DNA from 2 places in the Streptomyces sp. URMC 129 genome. Region 1 is predicted to be linked to the other one. Evidence: riboswitches for the same ligand, from Rfam matches in the RefSeq annotation. Region 1 holds a riboswitch; the other holds the start of a gene.
The links. Region 1 has a riboswitch for S-adenosylmethionine ahead of thrC (threonine synthase). Riboswitches for the same ligand answer to the same signal wherever they lie in the genome.

Region 1 (4,323 bases):
CGAAGTCGTCCTTGACGTGCAGCACCACCGGCGTCCAGCCGTCCGCGCCGAACGCCGCGTTGATCTCTTCCGCCACTCGGGTGACCTCGGCGGTGTAGTCGCGGTAGACGGCCAGGTCCTGCCGCGACGGGTACGCGAACGCCACGTGCGTCACCTTGCCGCGCCACTGGGGGCGGTCGGTCAGCAGCCGGCGGTAGGCGTACAGGCCGCGCACGATGTTCTTCGACAGCTCCGTGCGGTCCACCCGGACGATCGTCCTGCGGTCCCCGACCTGCTCGCGCAGCGCCGCCAGCCGCTCGTCCACGTCCGGGCGGAACGCCCGCTCCCGCAGGAAGGCGGCGTCCGCGCCCAGGCCGTGCACGCCCAGCCGCGTCGTGCGGCCCTCGTGGGTGACGGACAGCCCGTCGACCTCGGCGCCCAGCACGGCCGCGCAGCAGTCCGCGAACGCCCGCGCCCACCGCTCGGTGAGGAACGCGGCGCGGTCGGCGCCCAGGATGCCCAGCAGCACCTGGCGGGCGATCGCGTCCGGCAGCACCCGGTACAGCTCGGGCGGCGCCCACGGGGTGTGCGAGAAGTGCCCCACCCGCAGGTCGGGACGGCGCGCGCGGAGCAGCCCGGGGACCAGCGACAGGTGGTAGTCCTGCACGAGCACGGCCGAGCCCGGCGCGGCCTCCTCGGCCAGGGCGTCGGCGAAGGCCGCGTTGTACTCCTCGTACGCGGCCCACTGCTCCTCGAAGCCGGTGTCGAAGACGGGCTCCAGCGGCGTCTGGTACAGCAGGTGGTGGACGAACCACAGCACGGAGTTGGCGATGCCGTTGTACGCCGCGTGGAACGTGGCGGCCGGGATGTCCAGCATCCGCACCGCCTGGCCGCCCGTGTCGGCCGGATCCAGCCGGGCCCCGGCCCGGCGCGCGGCCTCGCGGTCGCCGTCCCCGAGCGCCGCGCACACCCAGGTGCCCGCGTCCCGGTCCAGCGCGCTCAGCCCGGAGACCAGGCCCCCGCCGCCGCGCTTGGCGGTGAGCGAGCCGTCCCCGGCCACCGCGTAGCTCACCGGACCGCGATTGGAGGCCACCAGCACGCTCATCGTCGGTCTCTCCGTCCACCAGGGGGGTGTCTCGGGCGGAGGCTAGCCAGTCCCACCTGTCAGGAAACGTGTGTTCTGTCACAGACGCCCCCGGTTTCACCCCTGTGGGGGCGGAACCGGGGGCGCGTGGCCGGTCGCCGGGGGAGTCCCGGGTGTCCTACGCGGCCTGGCGGGCGGCGTACTCGGGGATGGTGGCCATCGGGGGCCGCTCCTCCGCGTTGATCGGGTGCGTCAGCGGGGCGAAACCGCCGTCGTCCGTGCGTTCGAACTGGGTGAGCCCGAGCCGGATGGGCATCACCGAGCCCGGCAGCCGGCTCTGCGCGGTGCGCATGATCGCGGCGGCCATCCGGCCCAGGGCCTGGCCGTCCTGGTGCCGGTGCTTGCGCACGCCCACGTCGACCTGGGCGAGGGCGTCCAGGCCCGCCAGGTTGAGCGTGTCGATGAGCAGCCCGAGCTCCACGCCGTACCCGACGGGGAACGGGAGCCGCTCCAGCAGCGAGCGGCGGGCCGCGTACTCACCGCCGAGCGGCTGGACCACGCCCGCGAGCTGCGGCCAGTGCAGGTTGAGCAGGGGGCGGGCGACCAGCTCGGTGACTCTGCCGCCCTGCCGGGCCTGGGAGGGCTGATCACCCAGGGGCCGGTCGTACATCGCCTTCACGAGCTGCACGCTCGGCTCCGTGAGCAGCGGGCCGAGGATGCCGGAGACGAATCTGGAGTCGAAATCCTTCAGGTCGGCGTCGACGAAACAGACGATCTCGCCGCTCGTGGCCAGCAGCGAGCGCCACAGCACCTCGCCCTTGCCCGGGACGGTCGGCATCCGCGGCAGGATCTCGTCGCGGTGCACGACCTTGGCGCCCGCCGCGGCGGCCACCTCGGAGGTGCGGTCGGTGGAGCCGGAGTCCACCACCATCAGTTCGTCGATCAGTGGCACGTCCTCCATCAGGTCACGCCGGAGCGCTTCCACGATGGCACCGACGGTCGCCTCCTCGTTCAGCGCGGGGAGGACCACGCTGATGCTGCCTGCCGCGCCTGCTGCCCGCTTCGCGTTCAACAGCTGCGGCATAGAGCGGTCAGCGGCGTCCCAGGACCGGCGGCTCAGCCACTCCTCTGCCTCTTCCAGCACGAATGTCGCTCCTGTTCGCGTTCGGCCATATTTACTCCGTATGGCCGTATCTGCCCCTTCCTGGCGGAGTCCGAACCCGACGGGACCAGGTTTCTTTCTGTGATGTCGCGGTCCCTTTCCTTGTCTCGCGGATCGGACGGCCCGGGCCATTGTGCGGGCCGTCCGTTACAGTCTCGAACAGCGCAGGTGTCCTCCGCATATCGGGAAGCCGCGCATACAACCACATACCGCTCATCCAGAGGGGCAGAGGGAACGGCCCGTTGAAGCCCCGGCAACCCTTCCGCCGGTCTCGTGACGATTCGAGGCTCCCGGTGGGGAAGGTGCCAAATCCGTCCTGCGGCGAGAGCCGCCGCGGGGAAGATGAGGAGAAGGGCCTCCGCACATGTCTGTGCTCACAGCGACCGGCGCCGATCGCGCCGCCACCCCCGCCATCGACCTCGGCCCCGCCGTGGCGTTGTCCTGCCGGGAATGCGGCGAGAGGTTCGGACTCGCCCCGATCTTCGCCTGTGCGTCCTGTTTCGGGCCGCTGGAGATCGCGTACGACCTTCCCAGCGGCGACCCCGAGGCGCTGCGGCGCCGGATCGAGGCCGGTCCGGCCAGCATCTGGCGTTACGCTCCGCTGCTGCCCGTGCCCGCCGACGTGGCGGACAAGCCCAACCTGAACCCGGGCTGGACCAAGCTCGTCAAGGCCGACCGGCTCGCCGCCGAGCTGGGCGTCACCGGCGGCCTGTACGTGAAGGACGACTCCGGCAACCCCACGCACTCGTTCAAGGACCGCGTGGTGGCCAACGCCGTGGAGGCCGCCCGCGCCTTCGGCTTCACCACGCTCTCCTGCTCCTCCACGGGCAACCTGGCCGGCGCGGTCGGCGCGGCGGCGGCCCGCGCGGGGCTGCGCTCGTGCGTCTTCATCCCGCACGACCTGGAGCAGGGCAAGGTCGTCATGGCGGCCGTGTACGGCGGCGACGTGGTCGGCATCCAGGGCACGTACGACGACGTGAACCGCTTCTGCAGCGAGCTGATCGGGGACCCGGCCGGCGAGGGCTGGGGCTTCGTGAACGTCAACCTCCGCCCCTACTACGCGGAGGGCTCCAAGACCCTGGCCTACGAGATCTGCGAGCAGCTCGGCTGGCGGCTGCCGGACCAGCTGGTGGTGCCGATCGCCTCCGGCTCCCAGCTCACCAAGATCGACAAGGGGCTGAAGGAGCTGATCGCCACCGGCCTGGTGGAGGAGAAGCCGTACAAGATCTTCGGCGCCCAGGCGGCCGGCTGCTCGCCGGTCTCGCAGGCGTACAAGGCCGGCCACGACGTGGTGCGGCCGGTGCGGCCGGACACGATCGCCAAGTCGCTGGCGATCGGGAACCCGGCGGACGGCCCGTACGTGCTGGACATCGCCCGGCGGACGGGCGGCGCGGTCGAGGACGTCACGGACGAGCAGATCGTGGACGCCATCCACCTGCTGGCGCGCACCGAGGGTGTCTTCGCGGAGACCGCGGGCGGGGTGACGGTCGGGGTGACCAGGAAGCTCATCGAGTCCGGTGCCCTCGACCCCTCGCTGACGACGGTCGTCCTCAACACCGGCGACGGCCTGAAGACTCTGGACGCGGTGGACTCCACCGCTCGTCCCTCCGCCATCATCCGTCCGAATCTTGACGCGTTCCGAGAGGCTGGCCTCGCATCATGAGCGTTACCGTCCGCATTCCGACCATCCTGCGCACGTACACCGACGGTAAGGCGGAGGTCGCCGCCGAGGGCGCGACGCTCGGCGACGTGCTCGCCGACCTCGACCGCGCCCACCCGGGCATCGCCGCCCGGGTCCTCGACGAGGACGGCAAGCTGCGGCGATTCGTCAACGTTTATGTGAACGACGACGACGTCCGCTTCACGGAAGGTCTGAAGACGCCCACCCCGGACGGCGCAGGCGTCTCGATCATCCCGGCCGTCGCGGGCGGCTGACGGCCCGTCCTTCACCGCGGCTCCACGACCGCCCCCGCGACCCCGGTCGCGCGGGGCGGTCGGCCACGACGTGGCGCTAGAGTGGCCCTGGTCTCATCCCGTACGTGTGCCACCCGCATATGAATTCTCGTCACTTCGCACTAAGAATGCGATGAAAATCGGT
Region 2 (4,323 bases), on a different contig from region 1:
GCGGGCACCCGCCACGCGATGCGGCTGGCCGGGTACCACGAGCCCGCCGGGTCCGGCGGCGAGGACGGCCGCGGCCGGCTCGCCGCCGCCGTCCAGCCGGTGCTCGACTCGTGGCCGGTGAGCCCGGCCGTCCTCCTCGACCGGTACTTCGACCTGCTGGGCTGGAACGCCGCCTGGAGCGCCCTGTGGGGCGCGCCGGAGGAGATCGCCGCCGAGCGCCGCAATCTGATGTGGCTGATGGCGGCCGACCGGCGGCTGCGGGCCCTCCTCCACGACTGGGAGCCGCTCGCCATGAACGTCTTCCAGCACTTCCGCGCCCAGGCCGGTCCGGCCCTGGCCGACGCCAGGACCAGCGAGGTCTACCGCCACCTGGACGAGGACGTGCCGGAGCTGCGGCACTGGTGGGGCTGCCACTCGGTGGCCGAGCTGACCGCCCGCACGGTGACGGTCGAGCCCCGGCCCGGGCAGCGGATCCAGCTCTCGCTGTCCTCGTTCCACCCGGTGGACGACCCGTCCGCGCTGATCCTGCTGTTCACCCCCGGCACGGCGGAGGACCGCGCGCGGATGGCGGCCCTCGCCGGCCGGGGGCTGCGTGCCGTTCCCGCTACGCCTGACCTGCGGGCCGGCTGACCGCCGCCGCGCGGGCGACCCGGCTGAGCAGCACGCCGCCGAGGGCCGCCACCAGCGCCAGACCCGCGCCGACGGCGAGGGTCCCGGCCGACACGTCCGCGAACGCGCCGACCGCCCAGGCGCCGAGACCGGTGCCCGCGTACATGGTGGACGTCAGCCACGCGCTGGACGTGGCGCGCAGCTCGGGCGCGACGGTCCCGGCCAGCGTCTGCTGGTCGGTCACGAAGCCGCCGCTGGCCACAAACCACACCGTGATCCCGGCCAGCGCGAGCACCAGCCCGGGCCCCTTGGCCGCCAGCGCGATCCCCACGGCCAGCAGCAGGCCCCACAGCCCGAGCAGCGGCAGGTCCGTGCGTCCCGCCGCGCGGGCCCGGTCGCCCAGGCGCCCGCCCAGCAGCGACCCGGCCACGCTCCCGGCGCCGACGAGCACGCCGACCAGGCCCAGCGCCTCGACCGAGAGGTCGAAGCGGTCCACCAGCAGCGCGCCCAGGAACGTGTAGGCGCCCAGGTTGGCGGCGTGGAACGCCGTGTTGACGAGCAGGCCCTCCCGCAGCGTCGGCACGCCCCACGCGGCCAGCAGGCCCCGGACGGCGCCGACCCGGACGCCCTGGGCCGTCGTGGGCCGGACCTGGCGCAGCAGCAGCGGCACGGCCGCGGCGGTGCCCAGGGCCAGCGCCCAGAACGCGGAACGCCACCCCGCCAGGCCGGCCAGCAGCCCGCCGAGCGGCACGCCCACGACCTGGCCGCAGGAGAACAGGGCCATGCCCAGGCCCAGCGCGCGGCCCCGGACACGGTCCGAGGTGGTCTCGGAGATGTGCGCCCAGATCGCCGGCCCGGCCGCGGCGGCGGCCAGCCCGGCGAGCGCGCGGGAGATCACCAGCAGCGCCAGGCCGGTCGAGACGGCGGCGGCGGCGTTCGACACCGTGAAGAGCACGGTCCCGGCGAGGAGGGCCCGGCGGCGCCCGAACCGGTCGCTGACCAGCCCGAGGAACGGCGCGGTCACGGCGTACGCGAGCACGTACGCGGTGACGCTGGAGGCCGCCGCGGCCTCGCTGACGCCGATGTCGTCGGAGATGGTCGGCAGCAGCGGGGAGACGAGGAACGTCTCGGTCCCGAACAGGAACAGCAGCGCGAACACGCCCGCGTAGCGGAACCGGTCGAAGCCCTCGGCGCGGTCGGCGGACCCGGCGGATTCGGCGGATTCGTGCTCGGCGGACTCGGCGGGGGAAACAGTGCTCAAGCGGATCACCACCCTTCACAACGGTGCGGAGCCGCGCCCGGGGGCACCACGGCCGGCGCGTCCGGGGCCGGGCGGCGGGGCGTCATGCGGCTCCGGCGGGGACGAGGGCCGCCCGGCCCGGCCATGGTGGGGGGACCGGCGCGAGGCAACCAGACAGGCGTTCATCCTGTGACCGCGGCTCACACCCTGGCGTCCGCGAAGTGAGACAGGCGGCCCAACGGCGGGCGGACGGTGGCAGGATGGGCACCAAGGTCACGAGTGACAGCGACAACGGCCCCGGCCCGCTGTCCGGCAACCCTCCTTCCGTGGCGGGGTGCCCCGGGTGATGACCGGGCCGTGGACAGCAGGGTCCACGGCAAGCGCGGCATCAGGGAGTACGCCATGAAGCAGCGAATGTCCTAGGGCACGTCCCGGACCCCTTTTCCGTCATCTCCCGCCGGTCTTCCGGTGGTTGGCGGCGCGCCCGCGATGCGCTCGGGTCCGGCCCCGGCACCGGGCCGTGTTCCCCCTGCCTCCGGGAGACTTCACGATGACCACCACCACGCCCGCCGTCCCCTCCGTCCCCTCCCAGGCGCCCGACCCGGCGTCCGACCCGCTGGCCGTTCTCGGCGCCGGCGTCCGGGTGCCGCTGGCGGACGGCGGCGAGACCGAGTACGCGGCGCTGGACTACGCCGCCAGCGCGCCGGTGCTGCGCCAGGTCTGGGACGATGTCGCCGCCTACGCGCCGTACTACGGCAGCGTCCACCGCGGAGCCGGGCACCTGTCCCGGCTCTCCACCCGGCTGTTCGAGGAGAGCCGGGAGACGGTGGCCCGGTTCCTCGGCTGCCGCCCCGGCGACCAGGTCGTCTTCACCCGTTCCACCACCGACTCGCTCAATCTGCTGGCCGCCGCCGCCCCCGCCGGGACCCGGGTCCTGGTGTTCGAGTCGGAACACCACGCGGCGCTCCTGCCGTGGCGCCGCCGCCACGACGTGACCTATCTGCCGGTGCCGCGCTCCCCGGAGGAGGCGGTGCGCACGGCCGAGCGGGCGCTGCGCGCCGCGCCGTCCGGACCGAAGCTGCTGTGCGTCACCGGCGCCTCCAACGTCACCGGGGAGCTGTGGCCGGTCCGCGAACTCGCCGCCGCCGCCCGCCGGCACGGCGCGCGCGTCGTCCTCGACGCCGCCCAGCTCGCCCCGCACCGGCCCGTCGACCTGGCCGCGCTGGACGTGGACTGGGTCGCGTTCTCCGGGCACAAGCTGTACGCGCCGTTCGGCTCCGGCGTGCTCGCGGGCCGCGCGGACTGGCTGCGCCGGGCCGAGCCCTACCTCGCGGGCGGCGGCGCCAGCCGGATCGTGGCCCGCCGGGCGGACGGCGGTGTGGACGTGGAATGGCACCACGACGAGGCACGGCACGAGGCGGGATCCCCCAACGTCATCGGCGCGTACGCGATCGCCTCGGCCTGCCGGACCCTCACCAAGGCGGGCTTCGACCGGCTCCTGCGGCACGAGGAGCGGCTGCTGACCCGGCTGCGGGCCGGGCTCGCCGCCGTGCCCGCCGTGCGTCCCCTGTCGCTGTTCGGCCCGGACGCCGCCCGGGTGCCCGTCGTCTCCTTCACGGTCGACGGCTGGGACGGCGACGCGTTCGCCCGCGCGCTGTCCGAACGCCACGGAATCGGCGTCCGCTCGGGCCTGTTCTGCGCCCAGCCCCTGGTCCGCGCCCTGCTGGACGACACCGGCCCGGTGGCCGGCTGCGACGGTCCCCTCCAGCCCGTCCGTGTCAGCTTCGGCGCCGGCACGCCCACCGCCCACATCGACCGCCTGCTGCGCGCGGTGCGGGAGCTGACGGAGTGACGACGGCGGTCAGCGCGGTCGTCCGGGTCCGTCCCCGTCCGGGATGGGCTGTTCGGTCCAGATCGACTTGCCGGTGGCGGTGTAGCGAGTGCCCCAGCGGTCGGCCATGGCGGCGACGAGCTGGAGTCCGCGTCCGCCTTCGTCGGCCGGGGTGGTGTGCCGGATGTGGGGGGTGGTCAGGGAGCCGTCCGAGACCTCCAGCACCAGGGCGCGGCTGCGGAGCAGGCGCAGGCGGATGGGGCCCTTGGCGTGCCGGATGACGTTGCCGACGAGTTCGCTGGCGAGGAGTTCGGTGGTCATCTCGGTGTCGTCGCTGATGCCCCAGGTGCGGAGCTGGTCGCGGATGAGGTCGCGTGCCTCGTGGGCGGCGGTGGGGTCCTCGGGCAGGGGCCAGGTGGCGATGTCGCGCGGGGCGAGCTGCTGGGTGCGGGTGATCAGGAGGGCGGCGTCGTCGCCGGTGGGGGAGCGCTCGGGCAGGAGGGTGGAGGTGATGGCGTCCGCCAGGGCTTCCAGGTCGTCGCGGGGGGCGGTGGCCAGGAGGTGGGCGAGGTGGTTCATGCCGTGGTCGATGTCGCGGTGGCGGGATTCGACCAGGCCGTCGGTGTACAGGGTCAGGAGGGTG

Region 2: linked by a shared signal. The riboswitch ahead of ACSNOC_RS12940 (aminotransferase class V-fold PLP-dependent enzyme) and the one ahead of thrC (threonine synthase) in region 1 are both predicted to bind S-adenosylmethionine.

Annotation. Positions count from the first base shown of each region.
Region 1 covers NZ_JBPQTQ010000099.1:17,063-21,385, reverse strand. The annotation lists gene ACSNOC_RS19875 (alpha,alpha-trehalose-phosphate synthase (UDP-forming)) at 1-1,084, opposite strand, end outside; gene ACSNOC_RS19870 (glucosyl-3-phosphoglycerate synthase) at 1,242-2,207, opposite strand; SAM riboswitch class I at 2,436-2,574, shown strand; gene thrC (threonine synthase) at 2,590-3,888, shown strand; gene ACSNOC_RS19860 (ubiquitin-like small modifier protein 1) at 3,885-4,160, shown strand.
Region 2 covers NZ_JBPQTQ010000051.1:60-4,382, reverse strand. The annotation lists gene ACSNOC_RS12950 (helix-turn-helix domain-containing protein) at 1-630, shown strand, start outside; gene ACSNOC_RS12945 (MFS transporter) at 605-1,870, opposite strand; SAM riboswitch class IV at 2,121-2,238, shown strand; gene ACSNOC_RS12940 (aminotransferase class V-fold PLP-dependent enzyme) at 2,400-3,701, shown strand; partial or broken gene ACSNOC_RS12935 (SpoIIE family protein phosphatase) at 3,711-4,323, opposite strand, start outside.